Lacibacter sp. H407: one gene and its partner. The protein of the gene in region 1 interacts with the protein of each later gene in a pairwise test. Links are inferred from orthologs where the notes say so. Each region holds a gene or a part of one and is shown in the gene's direction. Other genes may lie near its edges. The genes, in order: ung and WG989_RS14165.

Region 1 (8,137 bases):
GTTCCTTGATCGTATGGTGACGAAGATCGTGGAAGTGTTTCAGCAAGACTTACATATTTATGGCGGCAATTATTCTTTCTATCTCAAAGAAAAAGAGATCCGGATGGAATTGCAGCAAAAAGCATTTGAGAATCAGCAAGACTTTATTCGTCAGCAGGAACGTTTTATCGAACGCTTCCGTGCAAAAGCAAGTAAGGCGGCCGCTGCACAAACAGCTATCAAGAAATTAGAAAAGCTGGATGTACTGGAAGCGCCTTCCAGCGATCGGCCAAACATCCGCATCAACTTTGCGGTTGATAAAATGCCGGGTAAAGTATTGTGCGAATTAAAACATGTAAGCAAACATTACGGTGAAAATAAAATTGTAACAAACGCAAGTGCAGAAATTGAACGGGGCGATAAAATTGCATTGATCGGTGCGAATGGTAAAGGTAAATCTACCCTGCTCCGCATTATTGCCGGTGTTGAACAATATGAAGGCGAACGTAAATGGGGCCATAATGTGGACGAGAGTTTTTATGCACAGCATCAATTGGAATCATTAGGTCTTAATCATACACTGCTTGATGAATTAAAAACCTGCAGCACGCAGAAAACCGACCAGGAATTACGCACCCTGCTTGGTTGCTTTTTATTTGGTGGCGATGATATCGATAAAAAGATCAAAGTATTGAGTGGTGGTGAAAAAGCAAGAATTGCGTTGGCGAAAACGATCATCAGCAAGGCCAATTTCCTGATGCTTGATGAACCGACGAACCACCTTGATATGCATTCGGTTGAATTGCTGATCGAAGCATTGAACAAATACCAGGGCAGTATTATTTTAGTGAGTCACGATCGTTTCTTTGTATCGCAAACAGCGAATAAGATCTGGGAAATTGTGGATGAAGAGATCAAAGAATTCAAAGGCACTTACACGGAATATTTAGAGTGGAAAGAACGGATGGCGAAAAAAGCAGCCGATAATAAAGAGCTTACTGCCAGTGAAAAAAAAACAGACGTTAAGAAAGTAGTGGAACAAAAACCTGTCGTTCAACAGCATTCAACTGTTGCAGAACCAAAGCAGGCAATCAATAAAGAGCTGAAAAAAGAGTTGCAGAAGCAGCAACGTATTTTGCTACAGTTGGAAGAAAAGATCAATACCACTACCATTGAAAAAAATAAAATGGAGGCGCAACTCTCGGAGCCTTCTACTTATTCTGACAAAGACAAATTCAAACAAACAGAAATAGATTATCAAAAACTAAGTAACGACCTAAAACAGTTGAATGCAGAATATGAAGCAACGTTTGAGAAGGTGATGGAGTTGGAGAGTAAGGCGGGGTGATGAATCCATTGTAGATTAGAGATAGACCGTAAATGAGCAAAAAATACAATAGAGATGTTTAATTGCAAATTACTACTCAACTCTTTAATATTACTTCTTGGAACAGCATGTTTAACTGGCTGCGGACTTATATTCGGCCTTATTTACAAAGACTGGCGTTCTGAAGTTGCTTATAAAAGCTCAACATCAAAAAAAGATTATTTTATAATTGAAGGAATTACACAATCGCACTGTGGCTGTTCAGATGTAGTAGTAAAGAACTATGTAAACAAAAAATTAGACTTCACCTTTTACTACGGAGGGGGACTTTTCCCTGCCAAAAAAAATATTTACCGATTCAATGCCAATAAGAATAAAATTGATACTCTTATTTATATTCCAGTAACCTCCGATAATTACACTGTTGAATTTGATTCTCTTGACAAAGAAATTTTACGGCGTATAGATACTCTTGTAACTAACAGGCCAAGAGGTTCAGGGCTGATTTATAAAGTAAACCAACATTATTACAAGGGATTTATTAGTCAGAAGTAGTATCTCGATTCCTTACAATGGCGCAAGCGTCTCGCTTGTGCCGAATTATAAAAACGCTATACTCCTATAATATAAACAACAAGCTACTATCCCTCCTATGTTCAAAGTAAAATCCATCTACATCAAAATCAAACGTAATCATGTTGAAGTAACAGATTTGAATACTGGTGAAACTGTTTCCAAACAAGCGATACAACCTTTTTCCAGCACAAGGAATATTATCAGCAGTTTTAATCCGGCAAACGAAACTATTCAGTCGGCATTAAAGGAACTGGGATTAACAGGACGTTTTTTTCTTTCTAAGATGAATATCCTTATTCAACAACTGGAAGGCCTTGAAGGCGGATTAAGCGATATTGAAAAAAGAGCACTTCGTGATCTTGCAGAAATGGCCGGAGCAAATAAAGTTTGCATACTCGAACAATCAGAACCTCTTTCCATCGACATCGCATTGGTACGCTTGAAGGAAATGTAAACTATCACTTTGAAAAAATACCTTCGCTAATCCATCATAAAAGGACGGTATACTGAAGCTTCTTACTTCTTACCTCATTCCAAAAAAAAGCCATCCTTAAGAATAAGGACGGCGTATTTACCTATAAGAGAACCAACAGTTCGTTGAATATATTTAGAATGATTGCTCGTTTACAATTCTGTAAGTGCCATCATTATTAAGTTGTTTAATACGGTAGAATGTTTTTGCAGCAGTTGCTTTTTTTGTTTTGTATTTGTACGTGTAGTGTTGATCAACAGCGAAGCCGCCTAAAACAATCGCAGATGTTTTAAATGCTTTCCCATCGGTGCTTGTTTCAATCTCATAATAAATGTTAGCGGGTTCATTGTCTGCTTTCCATTGAAGCACAACAACAGTACCTTGCTGTTCAACCTGAACATCAAATACATTCGGCCAGCCTTGTTTGGGAGAAATAGTTCCGGAGATGCCTGTGTTTACAAACAACAGGATCATGAAGGCAGCAATTACAGGTACAAATTTCGTTTTCATATACAAATTGATTAAAAAACAATCTCGGGTATAGGACTGGAATCAATTTGGTTAATAGAGGAATTTTGGAAGGGGCTTCCGGATATGAGATATTAAATGGGGAATTAAATCGGTGGAGAAAATTTGTTAGGGCCGGATTCAATTCTGACCGTAAAATTACTGTTTCATTTCAATTATGCAAGCTTTTGCCAATATTTTTTTCACAGACCATTGACACGCTGTCAAAACGATGGTCTTTCGCCAGCAAATTTGGTTTAAAAAGAACGTATTATTTGTAATTGAACTTCATCCCCACACAAACAAAAAAGTAAGAAGGGATATAATTGGCGGAATAATAAAAGTTGCCTTTCTTAAAACGCTTCCCGTTGTACTCCGCTCCAGCTATCCATGAATTGGAGTTTGACGTTTTTAACTGGGCTGATAAATGCTTACGGACATAACCACTGTAAATACGCACAGCTTTATTTACTCTATAACCTGCCTGGAAACTGAATAATAACGGTGTTGCATCATTCACCTGTGCAAAATAACCGGTGCTGAAGGTTGTTTTCTTGTACACATAACCTATGCTCAATTCACCACCTACCCCAACGTTTGACCCGGTAACCAACCCTGCGCCTCCCTGCACATACATCTGTGACATGGAATCAACGGATAAAAACAAAAACAAAACAAAAAAGGAAAGTTTGTACATACAGCTTGTTTATAATGGGCAATCGATTTACTGCTTGTGATAGCTATTTGCAAACTGTTATCAATGGATCACAGAAACCTGAGAATAGATAACAACAGAAAATAACGTTTACAGCGATGTTCGGTTCATAAAAAAGCAGGAAATGTTTTCGAAGGATAATTGGTACGGCAGTAATTCGATCAGCAGGCAGGATGTTTTCGTAGAGTCAAAACCGGCAAGCCCGGCAGGCATCTAATATAAAACTAAAAACAGGATTGCAAAATTTAAACAGGAATTAATTTCAGAAATTAGGGGTAAACTCTTCTTTGCTTGATTCGTTGTTCAATCCAGAACCATGTTGAATTTGGACCGAGGTTAGCATTGGCTGATATGCAAATACAAAACTAGATTTACCATAGTGATTTAAAAAGAGAAAGTCCTTCATAGTGAAGGACTTTCTCTTTTAAGTGATCCGGATTGGATTCGAACCAATGACCCTCAGCTTAGAAGGCTGATGCTCTATCCAACTGAGCTACCGGACCAGCTTTTGATTAAGAGGCAGCAAAGGTAATTTTTTGTACCATTGCATCCAAACCATTTGTGCATGGACGTTCAGATTGAAGATAGTTGGAAAAAAGAGCTCAAACAGGAGTTTACAAAGGCTTATTTCCAGCAAATTGTTACGTTTTTAAAAACAGAACGGGTGCAGGGTAAAACGATTTACCCGCCCGGCTCGCTTATCTTCAATGCATTTACCCAAACGCCGTTTGAGAATGTAAAGGTGGTCATCATTGGACAAGATCCTTATCATGGCGCCGGGCAAGCTCACGGACTTTGCTTTTCGGTGCAGGATGGCGTTCAACCTCCCCCATCGCTCATCAACATTTATAAAGAAATTGAAACTGATATGGGTGTTGGCATGCCGGCAAAGCATGGCAACCTCAGCAAATGGGCACAACAGGGTGTACTGTTATTGAATGCATTTTTAACAGTTCGTGCCAACGAAGCTGCCAGTCATTCAAAAATCGGTTGGGAAAATTTTACCAATGCAGTCATTCAAAAAATATCTGATCAAAAAAAAGGTGTGGTGTTTTTATTGTGGGGAAAGTTTGCACAGGAAAAACAAAGCCTTATTGATGAAACAAAACATCATGTATTAAAAGCGGCGCACCCTTCACCTCTTAGTGCATACAATGGTTTTTTCGGCTGCAAACATTTTTCAAAAACCAATGAGCTGTTATTGAAAGAAGGACGTGAACCTATTGATTGGAAATTACCATGAACTTTGTTAAGAATATACTCGGACGATTTTTTGCTGCATGGGCCATGCTTACGTTTATCATTACCATGCTCATCATCTTATTGCCAACATGGGCAATGGGTTTATACCCCGAACCAAAACGCACACGGATGTTTATTGCAATGTCCAGACTTTGGATGGCTGTTTGGTTACCATTAGCCGGTATTCGTTTGGTGATAAAGGGTAAAGAGAAATTTAAGAAAGGCGAAAACTATGTAGTGGTGTGCAATCATAATTCATTCATGGATGTACCCGTTACTTCGCCTGGTATTCCGGGTGCTAATAAAACCATTGCAAAAATTGAAATGGCAAAGATCCCATTGTTTGGTTTGATCTACCGACGTGGAAGTGTATTAGTGGATCGTAAAAGTGAAGAAAGCCGTTTGAAGAGTTATGCGTACATGCGCAAGGTGCTGGATATGGGTTTGCACATGTGTATTTATCCGGAAGGAACACGTAACAAAACCAATCAACCACTCAAAGAATTTAAAGATGGCGCCTTCCGTTTAGCCATTGAAGCAAAGAAACCCGTTGTACCTGCTGTTTTATTCAACACGAAAAAAGTTTTACCGCAGAATAAACCATTTTATTTCTGGCCATCGAAAATTGAAATGCATTTTCTCGATCCGGTTGAAACAAAAGACCTGCAAATGGATGATGTGAAGAAATTAAAAGAGCAGGTATTTGGTTTGATGTGGGAATATATTGAACAAAAGAAGCCGGCTTTATAATCCTTTTGATCTCCCTTAGAATTGCGGCAGGTTGGCATAAAACATCCGTGAACGGTTGATACGTAAATCACGAAGCAAACCGGATTTGGGACTGATGCTAATATTAAATGAGCGGATTGGCCCGATCGGTGTTACATTGATCGCCAATTGCCAGCAATGAAGATCTCTCGAAATAGATGTGGTTAAATATTGAAGCGTACGTGTTTGCATATCAAACGTACCATTGGCCTGCACTTTCCATTTCTCCGTTAAATTAAAATCGCCGTTGAAATTTATCGACTGTGTGACCATTGTTTCAAATCCAGAATAATCACGCTTGAGCATGCGTGTAAGATTTAATGAGTACGATAGGTTTAAACTCCACGGCACATTGAAATCAACAAACTCACCCGGGTTATTTTGAATGGCATTTAGTTCCCGGCCCTGCTCATCAAAATCATTTCGCCGGTTCCGTTCCATATCTTCTTTCTCTTTTTGCTTCTTCTCATCTTTTGGTTTGCTCTTGAATTGTGTACTCACTGACACAAAACCACTGGAGAAACGACCCAACGAAAATTTATCGGCTTGCCACGCATATTGTTGTTTTCTGAAACCGGTTTCCTGATCGATCTGGTAAGGCGAAACATTTGCACCCGCCGTTAAACTGATCTTTTCAAACAAATTGCTACGTAGATAAAAATTAAAATCGCTCAACCCAAATGAATCGGCGAGCATATTATAACTGGTGCTCATCCCAAATCCATCAATCAATCGGATTTTTTTATCAGCCGCCGCACTGGTATCTTTTTTATCTTTTACTTTCAGCTCAAGGTTATTATCAATGGAGAAATTAATGGAGCCCGATCGTCCGTCAGGAATATTAGCGACCTGTGAACCATTGAACTTATCGAACCATAGTTGTCTTCCTGTTGAATCAACCTGCGCCAGATACCACTTCGCTCTGTTGAGATCAGGCCGGTAGCCCATACCAAATGTGGGACGTATTACATGGCGCAACGCTTTTACATTTCCTTTCTTAAAATTCATGGTTCCAAACAACGCCGTGCTGAAGTTTAAACCAAAACTCATTTGACGTTCGGTATAGAATCCTTTTTGTCCAATTGTTTCAACCGTTTTTGTTGCAGGGTTCCATTGACGGATAAATGTACGGGAATGCCATGTTTCATCGTAACTGATCGAAGGGCCTACTTGCAACGGACCTAACGGTGGTAATGAAAGTTGAATCGGTATGCTATGTCTTGCACTCCAGTCGAACGTATCAATGAGTTGTTTAAAACTAAAGGCCGTATCATAAAAAGCAAACTGGTTGCGGAATGTTCCGTTATACGAAACACCTAATTTTTCATACCACTTTGGTGTTCCAACAAAATCTTTTTTCTGAAACGGATAGATCGTGTTTACTGTAAACCCTACATCGGGCAAGCTTACATTAAACAATTTTGTGTTGGTGTTTTGATTATGATTGGCACTTACTGTTAAATTGTAAGGCTTCCCTGCCCATGTTCGTTGATAGGCAATGGATGATTGCAATGTATTATTAAAATTCTGTTGCGCATTATTCGGGAACAACCGGTTGAACAAACTGGTAGCCACATTTACGTTTGCACTGAATGTTTGACCGGGCCTTGCTTTTCCATCCAAACTATGATTCCATTGCACAGAAAAGTTTCTTGATGGTGGCGAGTAATCAGGATCACCTTTAAATCCAAACTTGTTATTCATATAGGAAAGATTAAATCCTCCGCTATAGCGATATCGCTTTCTGTAAGTAGGTGTCAGAAATAAATTATAAGATCCATATGAATAAATATTTGCACGAATGGTAGCATCCCATAATTCACCAAACGTTTTGTAATAGCCAAGACCTTCCAATCCAAAACCCAATTGTTCATTTACTGTGGGCTGCGGTGGCAATAAACCAGTACGTCGCCCCTGTTTCATCGGGAACAATCCAAATGGCAAACCAATTGGAATAGGAACATTTTCAAATTCAGGTCTCACCAATCCTGTTACAGCAACCTGGTTGCTGATGAACTTTACTTTCCGTGCTTTGAATGCAAAGTGTGGCGTATCATAATTACAAGAAGTGAATCGGGCTTTTTCTGCAAAGAAAACAGTTGGACTGATCCGCTTTACTTTTTCACCATAGATATACATTTCACCTTCCTGTGTATAGGTGCCAATGGTCAACCCACGCTGTGTTTTGAAATTGTAACGGATAGTATCAGACGTAAAAGCGCTTTCGCCCTGTTTAAACGCCGGAACACCTGTTGGCAAGCCCGCTGAATCTTTAATTGAATAAGCGGTGAGTATTTGTGTAGGCTGATCGAGTCGAATCACCGCAGCATCTAATGCTACATCTTTAAACTTGACCGATGCTTTGTTATATAAAAAGATCTGTTTACCCGGAATATCCACCACCATTGAATCTTCCGCTTCAAAATCAACCGGTGCATCAATGGTATCTTTCGACATTTTCAAATCAAACGTATCGATCTTCTGCACCATCGAATCCCGCAGCTGTAATGAATCTGCAACCGCAACCGAATCTTTTTTCGGCGGTATGGTA
Region 2 (8,027 bases), 1.0 Mb from region 1 along the record:
AATATCTGGCGGATGCGTTGCAGCTTGGCCAGCATCAGGTCAACAAAACTTTCCTGGCTCATCTCACGCCATGCCTCACCGTAATCATGATTCTTATCGAGCATGAGCAATTGGGCCTTTGCAATTTTATCGTTGTACAGCTCCATTACTTTTTCAACAGATAACTCATCATTTTCACTGGGAGGAAGCTCCAACTGGATCAACCCCATCACCGCATAGTTCAAGATACCTTTAAATTCAGAAGCAATGGTATCACCGATCTTCTGTTCCTGTTTTTCCTGGATGGTGCGTATACGTTTGGCTTTGATATAGATCTGATCAACAATGGAAATAGTTCGATAAACCCGCCATGAAGTACCATAGTCACTCGTCTTTTTCTTAAAGATATCCCTGCACTGATTTACTGCCTGCGTATATTGCTCGATCGTATTCATGAACGGTTGAAAATTGTTTCGTTAATTCGTGCTGAACTTCAGCTAAGTTCCCAAAAATACAATGTACACACTCAACTGCAAAGGAAGATTATTGGTGCTGGATAAACCGGTGGTAATGGGCATTCTCAACATTACACCCGATTCATTTTACAGCGGAAGCCGTGTGGAACAAACCGATGTGTTACAGAAAGCAGGACAAATGATTGACGAAGGTGCCACAATCCTGGATATTGGCGGACAAAGCACAAGGCCGGGCAGCGATCGTTTAACAGCAGCTGAGGAGTTGAACAGAGTACTGCCCGCCATCAAAAGCATCAAAGAAAATTATCCATCTGTTTTTTTATCGATCGACACCTATCATGCAACTGTAGCAAAAGAAACCGTTGCTGCAGGAGTTGATCTGGTAAACGACATCAGTGCCGGTGATATGGATACAAACATGCTTTCAACAGTTGCTTCTTTAAATATTCCGTTTATTGCCATGCATATGCAAGGCACACCTGATACCATGCAGGACAAACCCACCTACGATAATATTGCAAAAGAAGTGGTGGATTATTTCATTCAAAAAACAGCGGCATGCAAAGCGGCGGGTATAACAGATATCATCATCGATCCGGGTTTTGGTTTCGGCAAAACTATCAATCATAATTTTCAATTACTGAAGCAGATGGAAGTGTTTCATCTGTTTCAGCTACCGGTATTGGCAGGGCTAAGCCGCAAATCAACCATCTGGAAAACATTGCATGTTACACCGGAAGAAGCATTGAACGGAACAACAGTACTAAATACACTTGCGCTGACAAAAGGTGCATCTATTCTACGGGTGCACGATGTAAGGGAAGCAGTAGAAGCTATCAAACTATACGAAGCTTACAGTAACGCATAGCCGAAAAAAAACCGATCAACTATTTCAGAAAATAAGAAAGGAGACAGTAAACTGTCTCCTTTCTCTATTCATTTAAGATCGAATCTTATTGTTGTCCGTTCGGGTTTTGTTGAGGCATCTGCTGTGGAGCAGGCGGCGTTGGAGCACCAATGCTCAACACTTCAATTTCGAAGATCAGGTTATCGTAAGGCTTGATCTTGGGAGGTGAGCCCTGCATTCCGTAAGCAAGCATAGAAGGGATATAAGCTTTCACTTTACCACCAACAGCTACTTGTTTTACTGCATCTTCAAAACCAGGAATACTTCCCTGCTGACCAATTACCAATGGCAATGGATCAACGTGACCAAAACTTGTATCTACGTTTGAATCAAACTTAGTTCCGTCGAAATTCATTCCGGTATACTTTACCATTACCTGCTGACCGCTGTCTGGTTTTGCGCCAGTACCTGCATTCAACACTTCAACATAAGTACCCAAGGCAGTTTTAGTAGCAGTTACATTCTTCGATTTCAGGTAAGCTTCTACATCCTTAAACTCTCTTGTTTTCTGCGCTTCCATCTCAGCGTTAAATTCATTCTGCGCTTCAGTAATGTCTTTCATCACCTTTGTAATGCGGATGGTGATGGTGATCTTATCACCTTTCTTCATACCCGGAGGCATTTGACCCATATTCAATTTTGCAATTGAATCGGCACTTTGCACAATTACAGCACTATCGCCTGCTTTCATCATTGGAATAATTTCAGAAAGATCATACGGACGACCTGCACTGTCAACAGCTGTAAACGCAGGGATCTTACCATATGAATTATAGGTAACAGAATCTTTTTGTTTTACAATAGCGTTGAATTTGATGAATGTACCCGCTTTCAACGGTGCACCTTTTCCATCAGAAATGATCTTGTACAGCAAACCGCTCTTTGCTTTTTTGAAAGAGCCGCCACCGCAACTTGCCAGCACCACTACCGCCAGCATGGCTACAAAAATTGATTGAATTGTCTTCATTGTTTGTTTTTAAAACGTTTCTAACTGCGATTTATATTCTTGAATAACATCTTTGAATTTGCGTAAGGTTGTATCCAGGCTATCATCTGTTTCCCCGCCTGCTGCGTTGAAATGCCCACCCCCGTTAAAATATTGCCGGGCAAATGTATTGCAATCAAAGTCACCTTTGCTGCGGAAGCTCCATTTTCTTTTTTCGTCCCTGTCTATCACAATACAGGCCAATTTAATGCCTTGTATTCCCAACGGATAGTTCACCAAACCTTCTGTATCGCCGGTTTTGATCTGGTAGCGAAGCAAATCCTGCTTGGTTACCCAAATAAGTGCTGTATTCAACTGGTAGTCGATCTCCATCCGGTTGGTAAGCACATGCCCGATAAAGCGGAACCGGTTTTCGAGGAAGTTATCGTAAATATTTTCGTGAATTTGGGTATGCTCCAGGCCACGACGCTTAAAATCGGCCACCATTTCAAACACACTTGCAGATGCAGCGGCAAAACGGAAACTACCGGTATCGCCAATTACACCGGCATACAGGCAGCGCATCATGTCCATGTTCAACTTATCAGCATGTCCGCTTTTTACAATAAAATCGTACACCATCTCACAGGTGGAGCTTTTCGTTGTATCACTAACGCCATAAGCAAACACTTCTGTTTGCGGTTCACGGTGGTGATCGATCAAAATACGTTGCCCCTTTGCCTGCTCAATTACCTGCGCCATGCGTTTAACACGGTTCAGGGCATTGAAGTCGAGACAAAAGATCAAATCTGCATCATTTATAATTGTATTACTCTTATCAATGGTGATCTCGTAATTCAACACTGTTTCACAGCCGGGCATCCAGTCGAGAAAGGCCGCCCAGTTGGTAGGTGATATCACCTGAACTGTATGACCGAGTTGCGTTAATAAATGGTAAAGACCCAGCGACGAGCCCATTGCATCAGGATCGGGCTTTTGGTGGGTGGTGATCACAACCTTGGCGGGCGTGCTCAATAATGGATATAATTCGTTGATTTCTTGCATAAAGACGGTTGCAAATGTAGGGGAAATGGATAAGTTATGAGGTAAGAGTTATGGGTTACGGGTGTCTTGTGCCTTTATCCTTGTGCCTTACTCCTTCTCCCTTATCTTTGCGCCGCAAAAACAAAGAAAATCATGAGCAATCGTACGTTTACAATGATCAAGCCCGACGCAATGAAGAATGGTCATGCCGGTGCTATTTTAGACAAAATTATTAAAGCAGGTTTCCGTGTAGTAGCATTGAAACAAACAAAACTTTCGGCTGAAAGAGCCGGCGAATTTTACGCAATACATAAAGAGCGTCCGTTTTACGGAGAGCTGGTTGAGTTTATGAGCAGCGGTGTTATTATCGCAGCTATTCTTGAAAAAGACAATGCTGTGTCTGATTTCCGCACACTTATTGGTGCAACTGATCCAGCAAAAGCAGATGAAGGAACCATCCGTAAATTGTTTGCAACATCTGTTGGTGAAAATGCAGTACATGGAAGCGACAGTGATGAGAATGCAAAAATTGAAGGAAACTTTTTCTTCAGTGGATTAGAACAAAATTAATCGTTGAGTTTTTCAGTAGGTGATCCCTCTTATTTTACAAGAATAAGAGGGATCTTTTTTTAAACATATGAAGGCTTGTTGGTATTGTTTTTTTATACTTGTAGTATAATTGAAACCACAATCAACATGAGAACCCTTTTCACATTGCTGTCAGCAATCTTCTTTTGTTTACAATCCAACGCACAAAAAATTCCTTCGTTCGGAAAAATTGATAAAGCTGAATTTGAATCGAAAGAATGCAGCTATGATAAAGAAGCGATTGCAGAATACCTGCTTGATGTTGCGGAGGTGAGATATTATTTCACATCATCTGATTTTGTAAACGAAACTACCAATCGCATCCGCATTAAAATATTGAATGAAAAAGCGGTGGACCTTGCCAACGTACGCATTCCCTATTACAGTGTTGGAACTGCACAACGTATCCGCAATATTGAAGGCTATACCTATAACCTCAACGCAAATGGTGAAGTGGAAACCACCAAGCTGGAAAAGAAAGCGGTGATGGAACAAAAGCTGGGCAGTGAATCAGAGATGATGGTATTTACATTGCCCAATGTAAAAGTGGGAAGTATTATTGAATACAGATTTGAAGACAGCAAACGTAATTCAATTGAAATTGAAGACTGGACCTTTCAACGTGCCCATCCTGTTCGTTACAGCGAATACAATGTAGAAATTCCGGAAGTACTTGAGTTTACGTATCTCATCCGCAGAACATTACCTGTAAAAGAAACTACCGAAGGCATCAACAAAGTGAAACGATTTGTAATGACCAATATTCCCGGATTGGATCGTGAACCTTATATGAGCAGTGCAAAAGATTATTTGCAGCGAATCGATTTTCAGTTACGGGCTATTGACGGCAAACCAAGAATGACTACATGGCCGCAGCTAACCGAACAACTGCTGGAGAACGAATACTTTGGTGCACAACTACGCAAAAATGTATTTAAAGGAACCAGTTTGCAAAGCGATCTGAAAACGATCACCGATCCGTACCAACGCATGGTCACCGTTTTAAATTTTGTAAAAAAAGAAGTAACGTGGAACGGACAAACAAGCAGATGGAGCGATGCAGGTGTAAAAAATGCATTGGAAAAACACAGCGGTAACAGTGCAGACATGAATTTATTATTGGTAAACCTGCTGCGTGATGCAGATATTAAAGCCTATCCTGTGTTAGTAAGCACCCGTACAAATGGAAAAGTAAATACAGCCTATCCATTCCTTTATCAATTCAATGATGTGTATGTATATGCAGAAGTAGATCAAAAACCGTACATATTGGACGCTACTAATTATACCAATCCTCCGTTTATTACGCCATGGGATGTTCAGTTTACAGAAGGATATTTAGTTGATAAAGACCTGGCACAATTCATTGTAATGGGCGATATGAAGCACCGCTTCCGTTTAATAACATCTGTATTAGGTGAAATTGATGCAGAAGGAAAATTAAAAGGCAGTGCCAATATTATTGCACATGACTATGCAAAAAATGAACGGATGCGTTCACTCCGCCGAGGCGAAAAACAATACAAGGATGATTATTTCAACAACCCGCATCCGGAGTTTAAGTTTGATTCACTCACGTATAAGAATGAGAAAAACGATAGCCTGCCATTAGAAAACCTTGTACAATTTCAAGGTACACTCAACAGCAGCGGTGAATATCTTTTCTACTCCCCTAACTTTTTAATGGAACTCGAAACGAATGATTTTATTTCAGACAAACGATTTACAGATATTGAGTTTGGATACACGCAGTACTACAACATGTTTACCACCATACGTTTTCCGAATAATCTTGTACCGGAAGAATTGCCGAAAAATATCCGGATGATCATGCCCGACACCAGTATTGTTCTACAGCGCTTCGTAAACAAAAATGAGAACACTGTTTCGATGCGTTATACATTGGAAATAAAACGTCCAACCTATTATGTGGATGAGTATCTCGATTTCAAAACATTCTACGCCAAACTGTTTGAAATGCTGAATGAGCAGATCGTATTCAAACGCAAAACAATCCCCAAACCATGAGAAACCTACTGACACTTCTTTTTATCGTTTTGCTGCAGTACACAGCAGCTTCTCAATCACTTCTAAACTACTCGTCCATCACATTGCCGGATAGTTTAAAGAAAGATGCCGATGCAGTCTATCATTTAGAAGAAAGCGAGATCGACATTGAATCGCCTTCCAAAATGACAATTCGTTCTCACAACATTGTTACTGTGCTTACAAAGGCAGGCTTACGACATTCGGTTGTGCGTATTGGCGTTGACAAATTTCGTAAGCTGGAAGAAATAACCATTAAAGTGTATAATGAACTGGGCATTGAAGTTTCCCGGTTCAAGAAAAAGGATTTTAAACTGGAAGGCACTTACGATGGTATTACACTTGCATCAGATAACAAACTGTATGAACTTGATTTTCCTGTACCCGGAACCCCCTGTACCATCGAAACAGAATATGAGATCAACTGCACAGGAATCCTTGACCTTCAACCATGGTTTTTTGGAAGTACTACAGAATCGTATAAAAAAAGCAGGTACGTAATAAAATCTGCCATCCCTGTTAAATACAAAGTTTACAATTTTAAGCAGGAGCCAACCCTTACAAAAGAGGATAAAAAAACGGTTTATACATGGGAGCTGAATAACAAACCTGTGCCTGCAAAAGAAACATCATCGTATGGCGCCTGGGTTTCACTTCCATGGGTAGATGTATCTCCTACTCAATTCAGTTATGATGGTTATCCCGGCTCATTGGAAAACTGGAAAGAGTTTGGCAAATGGACCTACCCGTTTTATGAAGAAGAAAACCCGTTTAAACCGGAACGTGTTGAATTTTTTAAATCATTAATAAAAGATGCAGCCACAGATCAGGAAAAAATTGCGATCCTTTACCGGTATATGCAAAAAGAATTCCGTTATGTGAGTATCCAATTTGGTATTGGTGGTTTTAAACCTTTTCCGGTTTCGTTTGCCGAGCAGAAGAAATATGGTGATTGCAAAGGCTTAACACATTACATGAAGAACATGCTGAATGCAGTGGGCATTAAAGCATATGCTGCATTGATCAATGCAGGCACGAATGAATTTCCTGTAGATCCAACGTTTGCATCAAGCATCTTCAATCATGTAATACTTTGCGTGCCGTTGAAGAACGATTCTGTTTGGCTGGAGTGCACCAGTAAACAAACACTGCCGGGTGTATTGGGAACATTTACAGAAAACAGAAACGCCTTACTACTTACAGAAAACGGAGGTGTGATCGCTAAAACGCCAAGAAGCAAAAGCACGCTCAACCAATGGCGTGCCACTACCAACGCAGAATTGTATGATGATGGGAGCGCCATCTTACTTAGCCGTGTATACGTTACAGGTGAAATGTGGGAAGCTGTAAATGCATACTTCGACGGTCAAAATAAAGAACAGGTAAAAAAAGCATTGGTCAACGCTTTCGGCTACAAAACACCCGACGACCTGGAAGTAAAAATTCTTGCTGATTCAGCTGATGGTCATTTGGTGGATATTAAACTTGCTTACTCGCAGTTCTTCGATTTTAAAGCCGGCAGTAAATATTTTTATCCGCAGCGGCAATACAAACTAAACGACGAAACCATTAAACCTGCAGAAAGCAGACAGTTTGATTTTTTATTTGATTACCCGTATCTGAAAACCGATAACATCACCTACAAACTACCGGCGGGGTTTGCACGGGAAAGTATTCCTGCCACAAAAGAAGTGACAAACGATTATGTACGGTATAAGAACACGATCAATGTAAAAGAAGACAGTAATGAACTGCATGTGATCACCGAGCTGCAACTGCACAAACACATCATTCCTCCATCGAAGTTTAATGAAGTGGCCGAAAGTTTCGAGCTCATTAAAAAAGATGAGTTGCAAAAACTGGTACTGAAAAAACAATAACTAAAAATGCCTCCCGCAAACGGGAGGCATTTTTTTGAACAGTAGGTTTTGGTTTCGGCCTTTTACTGCAACAGGCAGCAATTATTTATATGCACTGATACACATACTCAGGATGAGTGCCAGCGAAAAAAATACAATAAATAAAATAAGTGGAACGTCTTTGCGATTGTAAACCGGAAGTG

The links.
Region 2: the proteins of ung (region 1) and WG989_RS14165 interact in binary tests that used the Escherichia coli proteins (3 or more experiments, as listed by UniProt). The link is inferred for Lacibacter sp. H407 from one-to-one orthologs.

What each region holds. Positions count from the first base shown.
Region 1 is NZ_JBBKTU010000001.1:4,279,023-4,287,159, forward strand. What follows is about bases 3,039-5,980. They hold ung (uracil-DNA glycosylase), read left to right. Parts: upstream 3,039-4,141; coding sequence 4,142-4,819; downstream 4,820-5,980. Other genes in these bases: WG989_RS18390 (hypothetical protein), read right to left, coding at 3,133-3,558; WG989_RS18405 (lysophospholipid acyltransferase family protein), read left to right, coding at 4,816-5,568; WG989_RS18410 (putative LPS assembly protein LptD), read right to left, coding at 5,584-5,980. In the rest of the region: WG989_RS18370 (ABC-F family ATP-binding cassette domain-containing protein), read left to right, coding at 1-1,327; WG989_RS18375 (hypothetical protein), read left to right, coding at 1,382-1,861; WG989_RS18380 (hypothetical protein), read left to right, coding at 1,959-2,336; WG989_RS18385 (hypothetical protein), read right to left, coding at 2,490-2,864; more of WG989_RS18410, read right to left, coding at 5,981-8,137. UniProt on the Escherichia coli protein: Excises uracil residues from the DNA which can arise as a result of misincorporation of dUMP residues by DNA polymerase or due to deamination of cytosine.
Region 2 is NZ_JBBKTU010000001.1:3,249,750-3,257,776, reverse strand. Bases 2,361-5,192 are described here. They hold WG989_RS14165 (nucleoside-diphosphate kinase), read left to right. Parts: upstream 2,361-3,484; coding sequence 3,485-3,901; downstream 3,902-5,192. Other genes in these bases: WG989_RS14160 (DUF3857 domain-containing protein), read left to right, coding at 4,028-5,192; WG989_RS14170 (DHH family phosphoesterase), read right to left, coding at 2,361-3,352. In the rest of the region: WG989_RS14185 (DUF1599 domain-containing protein), read right to left, coding at 1-434; folP (dihydropteroate synthase), read left to right, coding at 496-1,323; WG989_RS14175 (FKBP-type peptidyl-prolyl cis-trans isomerase), read right to left, coding at 1,409-2,329; more of WG989_RS14170, read right to left, coding at 2,339-2,360; more of WG989_RS14160, read left to right, coding at 5,193-5,947; WG989_RS14155 (DUF3857 domain-containing protein), read left to right, coding at 5,944-7,845. UniProt on the Escherichia coli protein: Major role in the synthesis of nucleoside triphosphates other than ATP. The ATP gamma phosphate is transferred to the NDP beta phosphate via a ping-pong mechanism, using a phosphorylated active-site intermediate.